3 regions of the Bradyrhizobium sp. WCU1 genome follow, and region 2 is predicted to be linked to each of the others. Evidence: predicted binding sites of a transcription regulator. Region 2 holds the regulator's gene; each other region holds the start of a gene.
The links. The regulator HrcA, encoded in region 2, represses chaperone genes, less so after heat shock. The targets are predictions, from matches to a motif close to GTTAGCACTCNCNNNNNGNGAGTGCTAAC.
Positions count from the first base shown of each region.

Region 1: a site for HrcA is predicted at 1,038-1,066, ahead of groES (co-chaperone GroES). Genes of this name have one in related genera too.
Region 3: a site for HrcA is predicted at 995-1,023, ahead of ACTUWL_RS10015 (co-chaperone GroES). Genes of this name have one in related genera too.

Region 1 is NZ_CM130280.1:6,298,487-6,300,750, reverse strand. It holds gene ACTUWL_RS29450 (cupin domain-containing protein) at 1-325, opposite strand, end outside; gene ACTUWL_RS29445 (usg protein) at 437-727, opposite strand; gene groES (co-chaperone GroES) at 1,110-1,424, shown strand; gene groL (chaperonin GroEL) at 1,468-2,264, shown strand, end outside.
Region 2 is NZ_CM130280.1:3,549,206-3,551,469, reverse strand. It holds gene grpE (nucleotide exchange factor GrpE) at 1-478, opposite strand, end outside; gene hrcA (heat-inducible transcriptional repressor HrcA) at 642-1,730, opposite strand; gene rph (ribonuclease PH) at 1,913-2,264, shown strand, end outside.
Region 3 is NZ_CM130280.1:2,188,188-2,190,451, forward strand. It holds gene ACTUWL_RS10005 (protein phosphatase CheZ) at 1-2, shown strand, start outside; gene ACTUWL_RS10010 (hypothetical protein) at 281-799, opposite strand; gene ACTUWL_RS10015 (co-chaperone GroES) at 1,130-1,426, shown strand; gene groL (chaperonin GroEL) at 1,663-2,264, shown strand, end outside.

The sequences.
Region 1 (2,264 bases), 2.7 Mb from region 2:
CCGGATTGCACGGGCCCTGCAGCCGGATCACATGCGCCTGGGCGAGGCCATGCGAGGCGGCTGATATGCCGAGGTCGCGGTACTTGGCGTAGGCGCGCAGCCCATCGGCCTTGAAGTCCTCTTCGCGGTGATGGCTGATGGCGATGCGCTGTTTGGGCCGTGCCTTCGTCGCTGCCTTCGGTGTGCTCTTCTTGGCCGCCGAGACGCGGCCCTTGGACTTGATCGTCTTGCGCGCGGACGTCTTCTTGGCGCCGCCGCCAAGCCCCGACCATTTCTTCTTCACCGCGGTCTTGGCTGCGGATCTCGATGCCGTCTTCTTGGCCATTGTTCGCCTCCCGTCTTGTTCTGGCGGACGGGAAGCTAACACAAGTCGCGCCGCGCGCGGTGGGCAAAGGCGCGCACCGCGCCTTCCCCCTTGCCTTGCCCCCTCAGCGGATCAATTCAGCCGGAACACGCCGTCCACCGCGCGCAGCTCGGCCGGCTTGACCAGCTTGGAATGCGCCACCGTCACCGCGAACAGCGGGCCCTCGAGCTTCTGCTGCCAGAAAGAGAGGAAATCCTGCAGCGCCGGAAATTTCGGAAACAGGTCGTAGTTCTGCCAGACATAGGTCTGCAGCAACGAGGGATGATCCGGCATCCGATAAAGGATTTGCGCCGTCGTCAGCCCATACCCCAACAACTGCTTCCGGAAATCGTCGGAAACAACCCCACCAACTCGCGAGACCATGCCAACCTCCTGTGACGGAGCGCATTCACATGGTGGCCGACCTTCCCCGCCGGACCACCGGCAATGGATGCGCTCACATGAGAGAAATGTGACGCACGCGACTAACCCATCTCAAGCCCAAATGTTTAATAGGTTGTTGAAATTTCTTGCGTTAGCAGCAACTTACCGCAACTGCTAATAGCAACGACGAGATTCGCGCCGCCATTAAGGATGCCGAAATGATCCTGGCAGCGACCATCTGCGAGTGCCAAAATTTCTGCTAGAGGCTCTTGCCCGCCGCCACGGCTTGGCCTATCTCCTGCGCAGCCGGTCTGGCACTCGCTGGGCTGGACTGCTAACACTCCAAAATTCTACAGCATCCGCAAATATTTAGGAGGACTGCATGAAATTCCGTCCGCTTCACGACCGCGTCGTGGTCAAGCGCATCGACGCCGAAGAGAAGACTGCTGGCGGCATCATCATTCCGGACAGTGCCAAGGAAAAGCCCTCGCAGGGTGAAGTCATCGCCGTTGGCCCGGGTGGCCGCGATGAAGCTGGCAAGCTGATCCCCATCGACGTCAAGGTCGGCGATCGCGTCCTGTTCGGCAAGTGGTCGGGCACCGAGGTCAAGATCGACGGCGAAGACCTGCTGATCATGAAGGAAAGCGACATCATGGGCGTGCTCGACGTCCCCGCTTCCAAGAAGAAGGCGGCCTAAGCGCCCCCTCCCTCCCTGGTAAACCTCTCAAGGAAAAACTCAGATGGCAGCTAAAGAAGTCAAATTCTCCGTCGAGGCGCGCGACAAGATGCTGCGCGGCGTCGACATCCTCGCCAACGCGGTGAAGGTCACGCTCGGCCCGAAGGGCCGCAACGTCGTGCTCGAGAAGTCGTTCGGCGCTCCCCGCATCACCAAGGACGGCGTCACCGTCGCCAAGGAGATCGAGCTCGAGGACAAGTTCGAGAACATGGGCGCCCAGATGGTGCGCGAAGTCGCCTCCAAGTCCGCTGACGCGGCCGGCGACGGCACCACCACGGCGACCGTGCTCGCCCAGGCGATCGTGAAGGAAGGCGCCAAGTCGGTCGCCGCCGGCATGAACCCGATGGACCTGAAGCGCGGTATCGACCTCGCGGTCGAAGCCGTCGTTGCGGACTTGCAGAAGAACTCGAAGAAGGTCACCTCGAACGAGGAGATCGCCCAGGTCGGCACCATTTCGGCCAACGGCGATGCCGAGATCGGCAAGTTTCTCGCAGACGCCATGAAGAAGGTCGGCAACGAGGGCGTGATCACGGTCGAGGAAGCCAAGTCGCTCGAGACCGAGCTCGACGTCGTCGAGGGCATGCAGTTCGACCGCGGCTACATCTCGCCCTACTTCGTCACCAACGCCGACAAGATGCGCGTTGAGATGGACGACGCCTACATCCTGATCAACGAGAAGAAGCTCTCCTCGCTGAACGAGCTGCTGCCGCTGCTCGAGGCCGTGGTGCAGACCGGCAAGCCGCTGGTCATCGTCGCTGAAGACGTCGAAGGCGAAGCGCTCGCCACCCTCGTCGTCAACCG
Region 2 (2,264 bases):
GCACCGACGCATCAGGCACTTCGAACATCGCCTGCTGGAAGTTCGGATCGAACTTCTCGCCGATCGGATCGAACTTCTTGACGCCGTTCTTCTCCAGCGCGTTGAGCAGCGAACGCTCGGTCAGCTCGACGCCTTCGATCAGCGCCTTCAGGCCGGGATCGGCGGATTCCTTGGTCTCGGCCGGCACGGCATCGATCGCGCGCTGCAGATTGTCGGCGATATCGAGCACGTCGCGGGCGAAGCCGGTGATGCCGTAGGTCTTGGCATCGGCGACCTCGCGGCGGGTGCGCTGACGGAGATTCTCCATCTCGGCCAGCGTGCGCAGCGTGCGGTCCTTCGCCTCGGCGAGTTCCTTGGCCAGCGCCTCGGCCGATCCCACCTCGGGATCGTCAGGCATGATGTAGGGCTTCGAGACCACGGGCTCACCCGTCGGCGCCGAATTCTCGGTGTTGTCATTGGCCCGGTTCGGATCGGTCATGGCGTGCCTTCTCGAAAACTCGCGTCGGTTCAAATCTTGGGGATTGCTTGCCGGGATATCGTGCTTTAGGCGGCGAAAATCAAGCGCAACATCCGGCTTCGGCAACAGGGATCTCCGGTTCGGGTCAAGAAAACCCTTCAAATGAAAGCGAAATCCAGCCCAGTCAGCCGCCCAGCATCTTGCTGACGATGCGCGCGGCATAATCGACGGTCGGAATCACCCGCGCATAATTCAGCCGCGTCGGGCCGATCACGCCGAGCACGCCGACGATCCGGCCCTGGGCGTCGCCATAGGGCGCGATGATGGTCGAGGAACCCGACAGCGAGAACAGCTTGTTCTCCGAGCCGATGAAGATCCGCACGCCTTCGCCGCGCTCGGCGCGGCCGAGCAGGTCGATCACGCCGCGCTTGGTCTCGAGATCGTCGAACAGCGACTTGATCCGCTCGAGGTCGTCGAGCGCATGCAGATCCTCGAGCAGATTGGCGTGACCGCGCACGATCAGCTGGCGGTCCTCGCTCTCGCCGCCGGACCAGCTGGCGATGCCGGCCGCGACCACTTTCTGGGTGAGCTGATCGAGCTCGGCTCGGTTCTGCGTCAATGCGGTCTCGAGCTCGAGCCGCGCTTCGGCCAGCGTCCGGCCGCGGATCCGGGCATTGAGGAAATTGGTCGCCTCCGTAAGGGCCGAGGACGGAACGCCCGGCGGCAGCGCCAGCACGCGATTCTCGACCTGGCCGTCCTCGCCGACCAGCACGACCAGCGCCTTCTCCGGCTCCAGCCGCACGAATTCGATGTGCTTCAGCCGCGCATTCGATTTCTGCGTCAGCACGACAGCCGCGGCACGGGTCAGCCCCGACAGCCGCGTCAAGGCTTCGCCGAGCGCCGCCTCGACGGATTGCGCGCGGCCGACCGCGGCCAGCTGGGTCTGGATCGACTGACGCTCGGCCTCGGTGAGGTCGCCGACCTGCATCAGGGCGTCGACGAAGAAACGCAGCCCGAGTTCGGTCGGCAGCCGCCCGGCCGAGGTATGCGGCGCATAGATCAGGCCGAGCTGCTCGAGATCCGACATCACGTTGCGGACCGAGGCCGGCGACAACGGTAATGCGATCAGGCGCGAAATGTTGCGCGAGCCGACCGGCTCGCCGGTCGCCAGATAGCTTTCGACGATTTGACGAAAAATATCCCGCGAACGCTCGTTGAGCTGGGCAAGCCCGGCATGCGGCGCGATCAGGCCGATCGGATCGTGGTGAGTCACACTCCAGTCCCTCACAATTGCTACCTAATTTGTCGATCCGGGAGGCCGGTGACAAGCATGCATTCGGCCCTCTGGTACCGGACCAATCCGGGGCCGAAAACCCTCGCCAAGACCCTTGCCGCTGCCCCCTGCCCCTCCTACAAGCACGCCCAGCTCTATCTGTCGGATTTTTGGAGGATTTCATGCGGCCAAGCCGCCGTGCGCCCGATGAACTGCGCCCCGTGTCGCTGGAACGCGGCGTCGTCAAATATGCCGAGGGTTCCTGCATGGTGAAGTTCGGCGATACCCATGTGCTGGTGACCGCGACGCTGGAAGAGCGGCTGCCGCCATGGCTGAAGGGCCAGGGCCGCGGCTGGGTCACCGCCGAATACGGCATGCTGCCGCGCGCCACCCTGGAACGCACCCGCCGCGAGGCCTCCGCCGGCAAGCAGGGCGGCCGCACGGTCGAGATCCAGCGGCTGATCGGCCGCTCGCTGCGCGCCGCCGTCGATCTCGAAGCGCTCGGCGAACGCCAGATCACGGTCGATTGCGACG
Region 3 (2,264 bases), 1.4 Mb from region 2:
GAGATCGGCAGATCATTACGAAGAACGCCGGCCTCAAGGGCCGGCGTTTTTGTTTGCTTGGACTTGTCCGCTTCCCTTCTCCCCTTGTGGGAGAAGGTGGCGCGGATGCAATCCGCGCCGGATGAGGGGTTCTATCCGCGAACTTGGAATGCGAGAGGGTCACTCGCGGAGAGAGACCCCTCACCCGAATTGCATCTGCGATGCAATTCGACCTCTCCCACAAGGGGAGACGTGTACTGCCGATGCGGCTCCAGGATGAACGGAAGGACCAGCCTCGCTCTTACGCCCTTGGCGCGCAGCGGACGTAGACCATGTTGCCGTAGCGGGTGGCGGCGTCCTTGTCGACGAAGCGGGTGATCAGGACCCTGCCGTCGAACGAGATGATCTCGCGGTCCTGCTCGCCGGGCACCGGTCCGGGCGGGCCGATATAGTTCTTGCCGCTCGGGGAACCCTTCAGCCGCAATTCCTGCGGGGTAGCCTGGTCGGCCAGATGCATGATGACGCCGCCGCTCTGGCCGGCGCCGATCACGTAAGGCTGCTTGCACTGGCCGCGCGCGGCGGCCTCGGTGCGGGCACGGTCGGCGGGATTCTGGAACGAGGCGAGACCCCAGCGGCCGACGATCTCGTCGGGGCGGATCGACGCGGGCATTTCCGGGGCGACTCCCGGTTCAGAAGGCGCCGGCTCGGGGTTCGACGACAGCGACGGCAGGCTCATGCTGCCGCACGCTCCCAAGAGTGTCGTCAGCGCCGAAACAGCCGCGAACCGTGCGACCAATCGCGCGTTGAGTGACATGATCATATGTATCCCCCGACTATGTCCCGGCCGCACCCGTCATGCAGCCAAGCGTAAAACTTAAGACGGAGCAATGACGTCTGACAAAATTACGTCATCGCTACGATTTGGTTTCCGGTCCACCATCCTATATTGGCCTCACCAAGGCCTTAACCCGTTTGCTTGACAGAAACTGCGCCAAGCCATATTTCCCGGCCCACAATTAGCACTCTTGCACCACGATTGCTAAATGCGTCGGGCGTCCTGCCTGGCGCCGACCGGGCCGGCATTCAACACCGGTCTCGATGAACCGGACCTGAAACCAAGCCTCCAAGAGGACCTTTAAGAGGGAACGTCATGGCTAAATCCACCTTCCGCCCACTGCATGACCGCGTCGTGGTCAAGCGCATCGATGCCGAGGAGAAGTCCAAGGGCGGCATCATCATTCCGGACTCGGCCAAGGAGAAGCCGTCGCAGGGCGAGATCGTCGCCGTCGGCCCGGGCGGCCGTGACGAAGCCGGCAAGCTGATCCCGATCGACCTCAAGGTCGGCGACCGCGTGCTGTTCGGCAAGTGGTCGGGCACCGAGGTCAAGCTCGACAACCAGGAGCTCCTGATCATGAAGGAGTCCGACATCATGGGCGTGCTGGCGTAAGCCCACGAACTCCGAGGGCCGCTGCTTCTGCACGGCGACCTCTTCCCTTCTCCCCTTGTGGGAGAAGGTGGCGCGCAAGGCGCGCCGGATGAGGGGTCTCTATCCGCGGAGACAGACCCCTCACCCGTCCGCGATGCTTCGCATCGCGTCCACCCTCTCCCACAAGGGGAGAGGGGAAGTGGACACGGCGATCAAGCGGCAAACAACGACATTCATTCAATCAGGAGTTCAAATCAATGGCTGCCAAGGACGTAAAATTCGCCGGAGACGCCCGCGACCGCATGCTGCGCGGTGTCGACGTGCTCGCCAACGCCGTGAAGGTGACGCTCGGCCCGAAGGGCCGCAACGTCGTCATCGAGAAGTCGTTCGGCGCTCCCCGCATCACCAAGGACGGCGTCACCGTCGCCAAGGAGATCGAGCTCGACGACAAGTTCGAGAACATGGGCGCGCAGATGCTGCGCGAGGTCGCTTCCAAGACCAACGACACCGCCGGTGACGGCACCACCACCGCGACCGTGCTGGCCCAGGCCATCGTTCGCGAGGGCGCCAAGTCGGTTGCCGCCGGCATGAACCCGATGGACCTCAAGCGCGGCATCGACACCGCGGTCGCCGCCGTGATCAAGGACATCGAGAAGCGCGCCAAGCCGGTCGCATCCTCGTCGGAAGTCGCCCAGGTCGGCACCATCTCGGCCAATGGCGACGCCGCGATCGGCAAGATGATCGCGCAGGCGATGCAGAAGGTCGGCAATGAGGGCGTCATCACCGTCGAGGAGAACAAGTCGCTCGAGACCGAGGTCGACATCGTCGAGGGCATGAAGTTCGACCGCGGCTATCTCTC